2 regions of the Cellulosimicrobium sp. 72-3 genome follow, and region 1 is predicted to be linked to the other one. Evidence: riboswitches for the same ligand, from Rfam matches in the RefSeq annotation. Region 1 holds a riboswitch; the other holds the start of a gene.
The links. Region 1 has a riboswitch for S-adenosylmethionine ahead of HKK73_RS03025 (NADPH-dependent FMN reductase). Riboswitches for the same ligand answer to the same signal wherever they lie in the genome.

Region 1 (7,628 bases):
TACTCGAAGGACCACGCGTCGCGCGACGCGTTCTGCTGCATCTCGAGGGCCGACGTCGCGACGCCGCCCGCGTTGGCGGCCTTGCCCGGCGCGAAGAGGACGCCCGCCTCCTGGAGCAGCGCGACGGCGCTCGGCGTCGTGGGCATGTTGGCGCCCTCCGCGACCGCGACGACGCCGTTCGCGACGAGCTGCTTGGCCGCCGCCTCGTCGAGCTCGTTCTGCGTCGCGCACGGGAGCGCGACGTCGCACGGCACGTCCCAGATGGACCCGTCGGTGACGACGCGGGCCCCGGGACGGCGCGCGGCGTAGTCGGCGACGCGCCCGCGCTCGACCTCCTTGATCTGGCGCAGGAGCTCGAGGTCGACCCCGGCCTCGTCGACGACGTAGCCCGACGAGTCGGAGAACGCGACCACGTTCGCGCCGAGCTGCTGCGCCTTGGCCGTCGCGTAGATCGCGACGTTGCCCGAGCCCGAGACGACGACGCGGCGCCCGTCGAGCTCCTGCCCGCGCGTCTCCAGCATGTTCTGCGCGAAGAGGACCGTGCCGTAGCCCGTGGCCTCCGTGCGGACGAGCGAGCCGCCCCACGAGATGCCCTTGCCCGTGAGGACGCCGGACTCGTACCGGTTGGTGATGCGCTTGTACTGCCCGAAGAGGTAGCCGATCTCGCGGCCGCCCACGCCGATGTCGCCCGCGGGGACGTCCGTGTTCTCGCCGATGTGCCGGTAGAGCTCCGTCATGAACGACTGGCAGAACCGCATGACCTCGCCGTCGGACCGCCCGCGCGGGTCGAAGTCGGAACCGCCCTTGCCGCCGCCGATGGGCATGCCCGTGAGCGAGTTCTTGAAGATCTGCTCGAAGCCGAGGAACTTCACGATGCCCAGGTAGACCGACGGGTGGAACCGCAGGCCGCCCTTGTACGGGCCGAGCGCCGAGTTGAACTCGACGCGGAAGCCGCGGTTGATCTGCACGCGCCCGGTGTCGTCCACCCACGGGACCCGGAAGATGATCTGGCGCTCCGGCTCGCACACGCGCTCGAGGACGGCGGCCTCGACGTAGCGCGGGTGCTTGCGCAGCACGGGGCCGAGCGAGTCGAAGACCTCGCGCACGGCCTGGTGGAACTCGGCCTCGCCGGGGTTGCGACGCAGGACCTCGTCGTAGACGGACTGCAGTCGGCTGTCCATGGGTACTCCTCGTCTGACGCGGGCGGAACTCCTGCTGACGGTACGCCTGTGCCAGAAGCTCCCGTCACACCGTCTCACTCCGCGCGCACCGGCACGGGCGTCCACAACGCACGAGCGACCGCACGGGGCGGCACAGGAGTCACCGACGACGACACATCCGTCCACCCACTGAGAAACCCTACCGATCCGGTGCAGTTTCCCGGGGCGGTTGCTATACCCGTCCCCAGGTCACGAGCGCCAGCGCCAAGCCCCGGCTCGCTGGCCGGCAACCCCCTGTCACGGCGGGGTGCTCCGGGAGATGACCAGGCCGGGCCCAGCCTGCCCCGCCACCGGCGAGGACGGCCCGCACGGCAAGCGTGATCGACGACTACTGCGAGGTGCACATGACCCACCACCCCACCCACCCGACGGTGCTCGCCGTCTCGGGCAACCCGCGGCCCGGCTCGCGGACGCTCGGCGCCGCCGAGACGGTCGCGCGCCGCGTCGCCGACCTCCTCGGCGCGGCCGACGTCGCCACGGTCGACCTGGCGTCGCTCGCCGGCGAGGTGCTCGCCGCCGACCATCCGGCGGCCGACGCCGCCCGTGAGCAGCTCGCCCGGGCGACCGTCGCCGTCGTGGCGACGCCGGTCTACAAGGCGTCCTACACCGGGCTGCTGAAGGCCTTCCTCGACCTCTACGGCCCCGACGGGCTCGCGGGCGTCGTCGTGGTCCCGCTCGTCGTGTCCGGGAACCCGGCGCACGCGCTCGTCGGGGAGGTGCACCTGCGACCCGTGCTCGTCGAGCTCGGCGCCGTCGTCCCGACCCGGTCGCTCACGGTCACCGAGCCGCAGCTCGCGGACCTGGGACCGGTGGTGGACGCGTGGCTCGCGCGCGAGGGCGACGCCCTGCGCCGCGCCACGGCGCAGCTCCCCCCGGCGGAGGACCGCCCGTCGGCCCGCACCGACGCAGCCGTCGCCGACGCGTTCGCGGGGGTGGCCCGATGACCGCCGAGCTCACCCACCTGGAGGCCCTCCTGGCCGAGCAGGACGAGCCCCAGCTCTCCCCCGACGAGTACAAGGCCGTGTTCCGCGGCCACCCCGCGGGCGTCGCCGTCGTCGCGCTCGAGCACGGCGACCGCCTCGTCGGCTTCACCGCGACGTCGGTCATCTCCGTCTCGGCCGCGCCCCCGCTGCTCGCGTTCTCGCTCGCGTCCACGTCGTCGTCGTGGCCCGCGGTCTCGACCGCGCGCACGCTGACCGTGAGCTTCCTCGCGGACCACCAGGACGACGTCTCGGCCCGGTTCGCGACGAGCGGCATCGACCGGTTCGCGGACGGCGGCTGGTCGCGCCTGCCGACGGGCGAGCCCGTGATCGACGGCGCGCTGTCGTGGGTGCGCGGGAGGGTCGTCCAGCGCACGCCGGTGGGCAACTCCTACCTGGTCTCGCTGCGCGCGCTCGCGTCGAGCGTCGGCGCCGCACCCGGGGCGCCGCGGGGGGCGGCGGCGTCGCCGCTCGTCTACCACGACCGCACCTACCACCGGATCGGCGACCACTCCGCGCTCTGAGCGCACGACGGGCGAGGGGCCCGACGGCGGACGTCCCGCCGTCGGGCCCCTCGCCCGTCCCCTGCCGCCCCTCACGGGTGGTCCGTCACCAGCTCCAGCCGCGCGCGCTGAGCTCGAGCTCCTCGCGGAACCGCTCGTCGTCGCCGGTGCGGAAGCCCGCGCGCAGGGGTGCGTCCGCGACCGGGAGCCCCGTGAGCCGGCAGGCCTCGCGCAGCAGCGCGTCGTAGGCGCCCTGGACCGCGAGGTAGTGGTGGGCACGCGCGTAGACGTCCGGGTCGGCCTCGATGCGCCGGAGCTCTGCGGCGAGCGCGGTGAGCCGCACCTGGAGCGCGAGCGTGGTGAGCGGGTCCGGTGCCGCGGCGGCACGACGGCGCCCGCCCGCCCGGTGGCTCGGAGGTCGCCCGGCCCGGCGCAGCACCCACCACGCGGCGGCGGCCGTGCACGCCGTCGCGCACCAGATCATGAGCAGCCACGACATCGGAGCCGACCTCTGCGCGGGGAGACCCACAGGACCTCTCCAGTCTAGGTCTCCCCGGCCCCGCGAGGCAGGGTGGGCGGCCACCTGTCCTCGCCGCCGGCCCGCGCGGCGGGTCAGCCGTCGAGGAGGTCCGGCTGCGGGTGCCGCACGCCCTGGACGGCCGCGCGCGGGATCGCCGCGCCGATCGTCGCGACGTCGTCCGGCGTGAGCTCGACCGCGGCCGCCGCGACGTTCTGCTCCAGGTACGCGACGCGCTTCGTCCCCGGGATCGGGACGACGTCGTCGCCCTGCGCGAGGAGCCACGCGAGCGCGAGCTGCGCCGTCGTGACGCCGCGCTCCGCGGCGAGCTGCTCCAGGGAGCGCACGAGGCCGCGGTTGTGCTCGAACGCCTCGCCGGCGTACCGGGCGTGGGCGCGGCGCACGTCGTCCTCCGCGAAGCCGTCGGTGGCGTCCACGGTCCCGGTGAGGATGCCCCGGCCGAGCGGCGAGAAGGGCACGAAGCCGACCCCGAGCTCGCGCAGCGTCGGCAGCACCTCGTCCTCCGGGTCGCGCGTCCACAGCGAGTACTCGCTCTGCACGGCCGTCACGGGGTGCACGGCGTGCGCGCGGCGCACGGTCGCGGCGGACGGCTCCGAGAGACCGATGCCGCGGACCTTCCCGGCCTCCACGAGGCCGGCGAGCGCGCCGACCGTGTCCTCGATCGGCACCTGGGGGTCGACACGGTGCAGGTAGTACAGGTCGAGGCGGTCGGTGCCGAGGCGGCGCAGGCTCGCGTCGACCGCGGCACGGACGTACTCGGGGCGGCCGTCGACCGGACGCCCGTCGGGGTGGCCGCCCGCGGGCGGGAGCCCGAACTTCGACGCGAGGACGATCTCGTCCCGGTGCGGCCCGAGGACCCGGCCGAACAGCTCCTCGTTGCGGCCGTGACCGTAGACGTCGGCCGTGTCGAAGAGCGTCACACCGAGCTCGAGCGCGCGGCGCAGCACGGCCTCCGCCTCCGCGGCGTCCGCGGGGCCGTAGGCGTCGGTGACGGACATGCCGCCGAACCCGACGGCGGAGACGGCGAGCGCCGCCTCGCCGGTGCCGAGCGTGCGCGACGGGAGGGTGCCGGGGGCGGGGGTCCGGGAGGTGTCGGTCATGGCCCCAGCGGACCACCGCGCGCCGCCGGGGGCAAGGGCGGACGCCGTCCTCTCACCTGGCGAGAGGACGTGACGCGCCGTGCCGCGGGACGAGCCCCGCCGCAGGTCAGGCACGCCTCTCCTTGCTGGCGGGCGCGCGGAATGCGACCTAGTCTGGAATCGTTCAAGTGAACGGCACCGACGGAAGCCGGGTGACCGCCGCACGATTCCGGGCGACCCCCGAGAGAGCGAGGAGCACCATGTCCGCACCCACCATCCACCGCACGACGGCCCGCTTCGAGGCGTCGGAGAAGCTCCGCGCCCACCTGCAGCGCGTGCTCGTCGCGCTCGTCGACCTGCACGTCCAGGGCAAGCAGGCCCACTGGAACGTCACGGGCCGCGGGTTCCGCGACCTGCACCTCCAGCTCGACGACGTCGTGGACGCCGCGCGCGAGCACAGCGACACCGTCGCCGAGCGCATGCGCGCGCTCCAGGTCGTGCCCGACGGCCGCACCGAGACCGTCGCGACGACGACGGACCTCTCGCCGTACCCGGCCGGCCTCGTGTCGGTCGGCGACACGGTCGACGCGGTCGTCGAGCGCATCGCGCAGACGGTCGAGGTCGTCCGCGCCGTGCACGACGACGTCGACGCGGAGGACCCGACGAGCGCCGACATCCTGCACGAGATCATCGCGGACCTGGAGAAGCAGGCCTGGTTCCTCTCCTCGGAGAACCGCGAGGCCTGACCCGGCCCGCCGCCGCGAGGTAGAACGGCCCGTCGCGAGGTAGAGCACGCCGTGTGCTACCTCGCGACGGGCCGTTCTACCTCGCCGTGCGCCCCTGGCGCGCGCGGCGGCCGGGGATGGCCGCGACGAGCTCACGCGTGTACTCCTCCTGCGGGTCGAGCAGGATCTGCTCGGCCGCCCCCTGCTCGACGACGCGCCCGCGGTGCATGACGCCGACGTGGTCGGACACCTGCCGCACGACGGCGAGGTCGTGCGAGATGAACAGGTACGCGAGCCCGTGCTCGGCCTGGAGACGCACGAGCAGCTCGAGGATCTGCGCCTGCACGGACACGTCGAGCGCCGAGACGGGCTCGTCGAGCACGACGAGCGCCGGGTTCAGGGCGAGCGCCCGCGCGATGGCGACGCGCTGGCGCTGCCCGCCCGAGAGCTCGCGCGGTCCCCGGCGGAGCACGTCGGGCGGGAGCGCGACGTCCTCGACGAGCGCACGCGCCCGGTCCGCCCGCTCGGACGGCGACCCGACCCGGTACGCCCGGAGCGGCTCGGTGACGATCTGCTCGACGGTGAACCGCGGGTCGAGCGACGCGTACGGGGACTGGTAGACCACCTGGAAGCCGCGGCGCAGCGACCGCAGCCGCTCGCCGCGCGCCGTCGTGATGTCCTCGCCGGCGAACTCCACCGTGCCCGCGGTGGGCCGCTCGAGCCGGAGAGCGAGGCGCGCCGTCGTGCTCTTGCCGGAGCCGGACTCCCCCACGAGCGCGTACGTCTCGCCGCGCCCGACCGCGAGGCTCACGCCGTCCACCGCGACGAGCGTCCGGTGCGCCGACCCGCGCGGCAGCGTGAACTCCTTGCGCAGGTCCCGCACCGCGAGGACGGGCGCGCTCGCGGTGTCCGGGCCGGCGGCGTCGGGCACCGCGATCCCCTGGTCGACGGCGCGGCTCGCGACCGCGGCGCGGCTCGCGTCGGCGCGCGGGACGACGCCGTCGTTCGGCGCCGTCTCCGGGGTGCCGCCTGCGACGAGGCGCGAGCTCGCGAGGCTCGGCGCCGCCGCGATGAGCTGCTGGGTGTACGGGTGGCGGGGGTCGTGCAGCACCTGGTCGGCCGTGCCCTCCTCGACGACGACCCCGTGCTCCAGGACGACGATGCGGTCGGCGCGGTCCGCCGCGACGCCGAGGTCGTGCGTGATGAGCAGGACGGCGGTGCCGAGGTCGCGCACGAGTCCGTCGAGGTGGTCGAGGATGCGGCGCTGGACCGTCACGTCGAGCGCGCTCGTGGGCTCGTCCGCGACGACGAGGCGCGGCCGGGCCGCGACGGCGATCGCGATGAGCACGCGCTGGCGCATCCCGCCGGAGAGCTGCGACGGGTACTGCCGCGCGCGGGCCTCCGGGTCGTCGATCCCGGCCTGGCGCAGCAGCTCGACCGCACGCTCGCGCGCCTCCTTGCGCCGCGCGAGCCCGTGGATGACGAGCACCTCCGCGACCTGGTCGCCCACGCGCGTGACGGGGTTGAGCGAGACCGTCGGGTCCTGCGGCACGAGGCCGACGTCGCGGCCCCGCACCTGCTGCCACTCCTTCTCGGAGAGCCGTCCGACGTCGCGGCCGCCGAGGCGGATGGTCCCTGCCGTCACCTCGCCCCCGCGCGCGAGCAGGTGCAGGGCCGCGTGCGCCGTCGTGCTCTTGCCCGACCCGGACTCGCCCACGAGCGCGACGACCTCGCCCGCCCCGACCGTGAGGTCGACGCCGCGGACGGCGGCGTACGAGCCGCCGTCGCGCGTGCGGTAGGCGACCTCCAGGCCGCGGATCTCGAGCGCGGGCGCCTCGCCCGACGTCGGGCCGGGACGCTCCTGGGTGGTCGGCGTCGTGGCGGTCATGCGTCCCCTCCGGTCCGTTCCAGGGCCCGCGCGATGCGGTTCGCCGACAGCACGACGGCGACGATCACGAGGCCCGGCATCGTCGTGAGCCACCACGCGGTGGCCAGGTAGTCGCGCCCGCCCGAGACGAGCGACCCCCACTCCGGCGCGGGCGGCGGCGTCCCGTAGCCGAGGAAGCTCAGGGCCGAGATGGCGAGCACGGCCGTGCCGAGCTCGAGCGCGACGAGCGCGAGCACCGGTCCCGTCGAGTTGGGCAGCACGTGGCGCCCCAGCACGCCGTACCAGCGCACCCCCGACGCGCGGGCCGCCTCGACGTACACCGACGTCGAGGTGCGCAGGACCTCGGCCCGCATGACGCGCGCGAACGTGGCGACGCTCGTGATGCCGACGGCGATCGCGACCTTGACCGTCCCGAACCCGAGCGCCGTGATGATCGCGAGCGAGAGCAGGATGCTGGGGATCGCGAGCAGCACGTCGACGAACCGGCCGACGACGTCGTCCACCCACCCGCGCACGAACCCCGCGAGCAGGCCGAGCAGCGACCCGGCGACGAGCCCGACCGCGACCGCGATCACGGTCGCGCCGAGCGAGGCCGACGCGCCGTGCACGACGCGCGCGTACACGTCCCGCCCCAGGTGGTCGGTGCCGAACAGGTGCGCGCCCGACGGCGGCTGCAGCCGGTCCGCGGGCACGCC
Region 2 (7,628 bases), 810 kb from region 1:
CCGTGGCGTCAGGCGCACCCGGTCGCGCTGGGCCTGTTCGTCGGGCTCGGGGTGCTGCTGTTCTTCCTGGTCGCGTTCGTCGTCATGGTCGCGTTCCTCGTCTGACCGTCGCGTCCGGCCGGGCGCGGTCGTGCCAGTAGCCCTGCGCGTGCACGCGCGACCGCGCCACGCCCGCCGCGACGAGCTCGGCCCGGACGCGCGCGACCGTGGCGCTCTCCGTCGCGCACCACGCGTAGAAGCCGTCGCCCGCGGAGGCCGCGGACCGGCCGTGCACGGCGGCCCAGTCGCGGACGGCGCCCAGCACCGCCCGCTCGGCGCCGCGGCGTCGCAGGCGGGGCACGTGCTCGACGCGCACGGTCGCGGGCACGTCCCCGAGCGGGGCGTCCGCCGGGTCGTCGGCCTCGACGAGCACGTGGGCCCGGACGTCAGGGCCGAGGCTCGCGAGGATCCCGCGCACCGCGGGCGCGGACGTCTCGTCCGCGACGAGGAGCACGTGCCCGACGGCGGGTCCCGGGTCCCACTGCGTGCCATGGTCGGTCACGCCGAACCGCGCGTGCGGCGCGGACAGCAGGACGCGGTCCCCGACCGCCGCCCGCCGCGCCCAGGCGCTCGCCGGGCCGGCGGGCTCGTGCAGGTACAGGTCGAGGTCGACCTCCGCGACCTCCGGGCGCACGGCCACGGGCGTGTACGAGCGCATGACGGGGCGCACGTCGTCGTCGAGCGCGGACCACTCGCGGCGCCACGTGCTCTCGTCCGCGAGGCGCGCCCGGCGCGCGAGGCGGTCCGCGCCCGGCCCCGGGAGCAGGATCTTCACGCGCTGGTCGAGCCCGACGTCGGCGCACCCGGCGAGGTCCGGCCCGGCGAGCGTCACGCGCACGAGGCGCGGGCCGACGTCGTGCACGCGCGCGACCGTCGTCGGGAAGAGCACGTTGGGCGACCGGTGGAACCGGCACCCGGCCGGGCTCCCGGCGGTCGCCGGGGGCCCGGCCGCCGCGTCAGGAGCCGGCACGGTCCTGCAGGAAGCGCTCGACGTCGTCGAGCACGGCCTGCCCGCCGAGCGGCCCGACGCCGCTGATCCAGGACGACTGGTCCACGACGCGCACGTCGGGGAAGGACGCGGCGTTGAGCGGGATCTCCGCGGGGACCGCGGACGCGTCGTCGGGGTCGGCGGCCGAGACGAGCACGAGGTCGGCGGCGGCCTCGGTCACGCGCTCCGGGGACAGGTCCACGGAGATGTCCTCGCCCCACTCCTGCTCCGGCGTCGCGAACCCGACGCACTCGAGCGTGCTGCCCGCGAACGACCGCGGCCCGTACGCGGACACGATGCCGTCGCGCGGACGCAGGAGCTGCGCCGTCCCGGAGACGTCGTAGTCCTCCTGGAGCTGGGCGCACCGCGCGTCGTAGGCGTCGAGCAGGGCCTGGGCGTCCGACTCCCGGCCGAGCGCGCGCCCGACGAGGAGCACGTTCTCCTGCCACGGGTCGGTCTGGGTCGCCATGAAGACGGTCGGCGCGACGCTCGCGAGCTGGTCGTACAGGTCGGAGTGGCGCGACTCCGTACCGAGGATGAGGTCCGGCTCGAGCGCCGCGATGGCCTCCAGATTCGGCTCGGGCACGGTGCCGACGACCTCGATCGCCTGCGCCTCCTCGCCGAGGTACGCGGGCACGCCCGCCTCGACGCTCAGCACGGCGGCGCCCACGGGGACGACGCCGAGCGCGACGGCGGTGTCCGTCTCGACGGGCTCGAGCGTCACGACGCGCTGCGGCGCCGCGTCGAGCTCGGCGGTACCCCGCGCGTGCTCGACGGCGTACCCCGTCGCGGTGTCGTCCGGCGCCGGCGCGCCGGTCGCCGCGGGCTCGGGGTCGGACGAGCACGCCGCGAGGAGGGTCGCGGCGAGCACGAGGGCGGTGGTGGTGACGCTGCGGCGCACGCGCGGGCTCGACGTGGTCCGGGAGATCGGCACAGGAGGTTCCTCCGTCGTGGGATAGGGTCGCCTAACCTTACCTGCCCACCGAGGCGGGTGACGCCGCGCTGGATACGATCACTGCATGTCCGGGCCCGTGTTCGCCGGCGCCGCCGCCGGTCTCGTCGTGGGCGTCCTGCTCACCCTCGGGCTCGTGCTCGCCTGGCGGCTCGCGCGCGGGTCGCGCGAGCTCGGGAGCGACTCCGACCGGGCGACGTTCCGCACCCTCCACCTAGCGTCGCGCGCCGCGACGCACCTGCGCGACGGGCTCGACGGCGACGACGTCGGCCGCGCGGCCCGCTCCCTGCGCCAGCTCCTCGGCGCCGACGCGCTCGCCGTCGTCACGGCGGACGGCGCGGTCGCCCTCGACGGGAGCTCGACGCTCGAGCCCGACGCGCGGCGCGTCGCCGAGCGCGTCCTCGCGACGGGACGGCGCCACGTCGAGAGCGGCGACGTCGAGGACGCCGTCGGGGCGCCCGTCGTCGCGGGCGGGCGCGTCGCCGGCGTCGTCGTGGCGTTCGCCGACACCGTGCGGCCACCGCTCGTGCGCGCGACGGGCGAGGTGGCGCAGTGGTGCGCGGCGCAGCTCGAGCTCGCCGAGCTGGAGGCGTCGCGCACGGCGCTCGCGCAGGCCGAGCTCCGCGCGCTGCGCGCCCAGATCAGCCCGCACTTCGTCTACAACGCGCTCGGTGCCATCGCGTCGTTCATCAGCACCGACCCCGAGCGGGCGCGCGACCTCGTGCTCGACTTCGCCGACTTCACGCGCTACTCGTTCCGCGGGCGCGGCGACTTCACGACCCTCGCCGACGAGCTGCGCTCGATCCACTCCTACGTCGAGCTCGAGCGCGCCCGGTTCGGCGAGCGCCTCGCCGTCACCCTGCAGATCGCGCCGGAGTCGCTGACGGCCGTCATCCCCTTCCTCTCCGTGCAGCCCCTCGTCGAGAACGCCGTGCGCCACGGCCTGGAGCCGCGCGAGCACGGCGGGACGATCGTCATCACCGCGCGCGACGAGGGCACCCAGACGGAGATCACGGTCGAGGACGACGGCGTCGGCATGGACCCGGCCGTCGTGCGTGAGCTCCTCACGTCGCGCGACACGACGCACGTGGGCCTGCGCAACGTCGACACGCGCGTCCGCCAGCTCTACGGCGACGACCACGCGCTCGACATCGAGACCGCGCCCGGCTCGGGCACGCTCGTGCGGCTGCGCGTCCCGCGGTCGCAGCCGCTGCACGAGACGGAGGTGAGCGTGCCGTGACCACCCCGGACCCGGCTCCGGCCGGCGGTCTCCCCGGCGGGGCGGGCGACGCCGTCGGGCTGGACGTGCTCGTCGCCGACGACGAGCGGCCCGTGCTCGACGAGCTCGTGGGCCTGCTCCGCCGCGACCCGCGCGTCCGCACCGTGCGCGGGGTCGCGAGCGGCTCCGAGGCGCTGCGCGAGCTCTCGTCGCGCACGGTGGACGCGGCGTTCCTCGACATCCACATGCCGGGGCTGACCGGCCTCGACCTCGCCCGCGCGCTCTCCCGGTTCGCCGACCGCCCGGCGGTCGTGTTCGTGACCGCCGACGAGGCGCGCGCGCTGGAGGCGTTCGACGTCGAGGCCGTCGACTACGTGCTCAAGCCCGTGCGGCGCGAGCGGCTCACGCGCGCGGTCGACCGCGTCGTCGAACGGGTCGCGGAGCGCACCGCGGCGGGGCGCACCCCCGCGACCGACGCGGCGGCACCGTCCGCGAGCGCCGCCGCTCCACCGCCGGTTGCCGGCGACCCGGCGGGCGGTGCGGCCCCGGCCGAGGAGACGCTCGTCGTGACGGTCGGCACGACGACGCGGCTCGTCCGGCGCAGCGCGGTGCGGTGGGTGCAGGCGCAGGGCGACTACTCCCGGCTCGTGACGGACACCGAGCAGTTCCTCGTGCGCGAGCCGCTCTCCGACCTCGAGGAGCGGTGGGCGCCCGCGGGGTTCCTGCGCGTGCACCGGTCGTACCTCGTGGACCGCGCGGCCGTGACCGCGGCGCGGTTCGGCGGGGCGCAGCCCGCGCTCGTCGTCGCCGGGCACGAGGTCCCGGTGAGCCGCCGCATGGTGCCCGCCGTGCGCGAGGCGCTCCTCGGGCCGCACCGGGGCGCGCCGTGACGGGCACCGACCCGCGTCGGGACGCGCGCGTGCGCGTCCGGTCCACCGACCTCCCCGCGGCGCGCGCCGGCCGCGGCGAGGGTGCCGGCCCGGAGGGCGGGGCGCCGTCGGGCACGACACGGACCGGTGAGCCGGACGACGCCGCGACCGCCTACACGCGCGGGCTCGTGCGGGCCCAGCTCCGGCTCGGGCTGGCGTGCGTGGCGTCGTTCCTCGCGGTCGTCACGCTGCTCACGGTGACGATGAGCGGCGTGCCCGCGCTGGACGACGTCGTGCTGCTCGGCGTGCCGCTGCCGTGGCTCGTGCACGCGTACGGCTTCTACCCGGTGATCGTCGCGTTCGCGGTCGTGTTCGCGGTCGCGGCGGCGCGCAACGAGCGCCGGTACCGCGCGCTCGCCGAGGGCACGGGCGCGCCCGACGAGCCCGGCCCCGACGACGGCGGTGCGCCGTGACCAGCGCGCTGCCCCTCGTCGCGATCGCGCTGCTCCTCCTCGCGACCGGCCTCATCGGGTTCTACGGCCTGCGGATCTCGCGCACCACGAGCGACTTCTTCGTCGCGTCGCGCACCGTGCGGCCGGTCTGGAACGCGTCGGCGATCAGCGGCGAGTACCTGTCCGCGGGCACGTTCCTCGGGCTCTCGGGCCTCGTGCTGCTGTCCGGCGCGGAGGCGTTCTGGTTCCCCGTGGGGTACGCGGCGGGCTACCTGCTCGTCCTGCTGTTCGTCGCGGGCCCCCTGCGGCGCAGCGGCGCGTACACGATCCCCGACTTCGTGCACGCCCGGCTCGACTCCGTGGTCGCGCGCCGCGTGACGAGCGTGCTCGTGCTCGTCATCGGGTGGCTCTACGTGGTGCCGCAGCTCCACGGGGCGGCGCTCGTCATCACGAGCGTGGCCGCGGTGCCGCCGTGGGTCGGCTCGGTGGGGATCGCGGTCGTGGTGAGCGCCGTCGTCGCCGCGGGCGGGATGCGCTCCATCACGTTCGTCCAGGCGTTCCAGTTCTGGGTCAAGCTCACCGCGCTCGCGGTGCCGCTCGTCTTCGTGCTCATGGCGCTCGGCGGGGCGTTCGAGCCCGGCGGCGCCGTCGTCACGTTCGACCCCGCCGCCGTGTTCCCCCACGAGGCCGGGCCGGGCGGCCTCGACGCGTACGCCACCGTCTCGCTCCTGCTCGCCCTCCTGCTCGGCACGACCGGCCTGCCGCACGTCCTCGTGCGCTTCTACACCTCGCCCGACGGCGGCTCGGCCCGCCGCACGACCGTCGTCGTGCTCGTCATGATCAGCGTGTTCTACATGGTGTCGAGCACGCTCGGGCTCGTGGCGCGGGTCGTCGCGCCCGACCTCGCGGCGCCCGGGGTGGCGGACACCGTCGTCCTCACGCTGCCGACCCGCCTCGTGCCCGGGCTCGGCGGCGAGCTCCTCGCCGCGCTCGTCGTCGCCGGGGCGTTCGCCGCGTTCCTCGGGACGTCGTCGGGGCTCGTGGTCGCTCTGGCGGGCGTCGTGAGCCAGGACCTGTTCGGCGGCACCGTGCGGTCCTTCCGCTGGTCGGCGGTCGCGTGCACGCTCATCCCGCTCGCGTTCGCGCTCGTCACCATCCCGCAGGGCCTCGTGACGAGCGTCGGGACGGTGTTCGTCTTCGCCGCGTCGGCCCTGTCCCCCGTGATCCTGCTCGGCGTGTGGTGGCGCGGCCTCACCGCGCGCGGCGCGGTGGCGGGCATGGTCGTGGGCGCCGTCCTGTGCGCGACGGCGCTGCTCGCGTCGTCCGCGCTCGTCGCCGCGGGGTACGGGAGCCCGTCCGGCGGCACGGCCGACGGCGTCCCTGGCGTCGTGCGCGCCCTGCTCGCCCAGCCCGCCGCCTGGACCATCCCGCTCGCGACGGCGACCGTCGTCGTCGTGTCGCTCCTCGACCGGCGCGGGCCGCCGCTGCGCACCGACCGGTTCCTCCGCCGCCTGCACGTGCCCGAGCGCCGGAGGGCCTGAGACCTGCAAGGCCGACGACGACCCGTCGCCATGGTCGGTGTCTGGGACCTCGCTCGAGCACCTGAAATCTGTAGCGTAGGAAACCTGAAATTCGTAGCGTAGAGAGCCTGAGATCCGTAGCGCGGGGCGCCGCTACGCCTCCGGCCGATCCCTCCGCATCTCACCTGGCGGGCGCTCTCGACCGCATGTCGGATGGGTCGTAGGATCGTGCCAACCATCCAGAGCGGTCGAGAGTCCTGGCTCGACGACACCGCAGCAACCCGCCGACGGAAGCCTCCCGAGGACAAAGGTGCTAACGCCAGGGTCGATGGAGTGACGCATGACCTCAGAGGCATCCTTCGCGCACCGTCCGGGCCGTCCTCGGCCGACGGTGTCGTTCGAGCTCATGCCCCCGCGCCGACCGGACGCGGCCCCGAAGTTCTGGGAGACGGCACGCCGTCTCGTCGCGACGCACCCCGACTTCGTGTCCGTGACGTACGGCGCCGCGGGCACCGACCGCGCGACCGCGCGCCAGGTCGTCGGACGCCTGCTCCAGGGCACGCCCGTGCTGCCGATCGCACACCTCACGTGCGTCGGGGCGTCGCGCGAGGACGTGGAGTCGGTCATCACCGACTTCCTCGACGAGGGCGTGCGGAGCTTCCTCGCGCTGCGGGGCGACCCGCCGCGCGACCAGCCGGACTGGCAGCCCGCGCCCGACGGCGTCCGGTCGTCGACCGAGCTCGTCGCGCTGCTGCGCGAGGTCGAGGCGTCGCGCTGCGCGTCCGACCCCGCCGTCGCGCTGCGCGGCGCAGCCCGGCCGCTGACGATCGCCGTCGCGACGTTCTGCGACGGGAACCCCGCCGCCGGCACGACGCGCACCCAGGAGGTGCGCCGCCTCTGGCAGAAGCAGCAGGCCGGCGCGAGCTTCGCGATCACGCAGCTCTTCTACGACGCGTCGTCGTACACCGACTTCGTCGCCGAGGCCCGCGCGGCCGGCGTGACGATCCCCATCCTCGCCGGGCTGCTGCCCACGACGGAGCCCGCGCGGCTCCGTCGCGTCGAGGAGCTCACGGGCGTGCGCGCGCCCCAGCACCTGCTGGACGCGCTCGACGCCCTGCCCGACCCGGAGGCGCAGCACGCCTACGGGATCGCGTACTCGGTCGACCTCGCGCAGCGCGTCCTCGACGCGGGCACGCCCGGTCTGCACGTGTACACGTTCAACAAGCACCGCGCCGCTCTTGACCTGCTCGAGGGTGTCCACCTCGGCGGCGGGTCGGTCGGGACCGGGGGCGGCGCCAGCGCCGCCGCCGCCCCGCTCGTCCCGGACCTGGCCAGCGGGCCGTGGGTCACCGGCACCTCCCTGCCCACGACGAGCGCCGCCACGCACGGCGCGCCCGTCTGACCGGTCCTCCGGACCAGCAAGAGGTTTCGATCATGGCCACTTCCGTACCCTCCCCTACCCAGAACCCGGTCGGTTTCCCCGCCGGCACCGTGCTCGGCTACCCGCGCATCGGTCGCCGCCGCGAGCTGAAGAAGGCCGTCGAGGCGTTCTGGGCCGGCAAGACCTCGGCCGAGGAGCTCGAGGCCAC

Region 2: another riboswitch for S-adenosylmethionine. It lies ahead of HKK73_RS18205 (methylenetetrahydrofolate reductase); the one in region 1 lies ahead of HKK73_RS03025 (NADPH-dependent FMN reductase).

Annotation. Positions count from the first base shown of each region.
Region 1 covers NZ_CP053419.1:669,938-677,565, reverse strand. Annotated here, with positions in the region: gene gdhA (NADP-specific glutamate dehydrogenase) at 1-1,181, opposite strand, end outside; SAM riboswitch class IV at 1,408-1,510, shown strand; gene HKK73_RS03025 (NADPH-dependent FMN reductase) at 1,565-2,164, shown strand; gene HKK73_RS03020 (flavin reductase family protein) at 2,161-2,724, shown strand; gene HKK73_RS03015 (hypothetical protein) at 2,810-3,202, opposite strand; gene HKK73_RS03010 (aldo/keto reductase) at 3,316-4,341, opposite strand; gene HKK73_RS03005 (Dps family protein) at 4,581-5,066, shown strand; gene HKK73_RS03000 (ABC transporter ATP-binding protein) at 5,143-6,933, opposite strand; gene HKK73_RS02995 (ABC transporter permease) at 6,930-7,628, opposite strand, start outside.
Region 2 covers NZ_CP053419.1:4,075,966-4,083,593, forward strand. Annotated here, with positions in the region: gene HKK73_RS18170 (hypothetical protein) at 1-105, shown strand, start outside; gene HKK73_RS18175 (siderophore-interacting protein) at 83-1,009, opposite strand; gene HKK73_RS18180 (ABC transporter substrate-binding protein) at 996-1,961, opposite strand; gene HKK73_RS18185 (sensor histidine kinase) at 2,047-3,219, shown strand; gene HKK73_RS18190 (LytTR family DNA-binding domain-containing protein) at 3,279-4,088, shown strand; gene HKK73_RS18195 (heavy metal transporter) at 4,085-4,540, shown strand; gene HKK73_RS18200 (cation acetate symporter) at 4,537-6,060, shown strand; SAM riboswitch class I at 6,272-6,374, shown strand; gene HKK73_RS18205 (methylenetetrahydrofolate reductase) at 6,380-7,441, shown strand; gene metE (5-methyltetrahydropteroyltriglutamate--homocysteine S-methyltransferase) at 7,474-7,628, shown strand, end outside.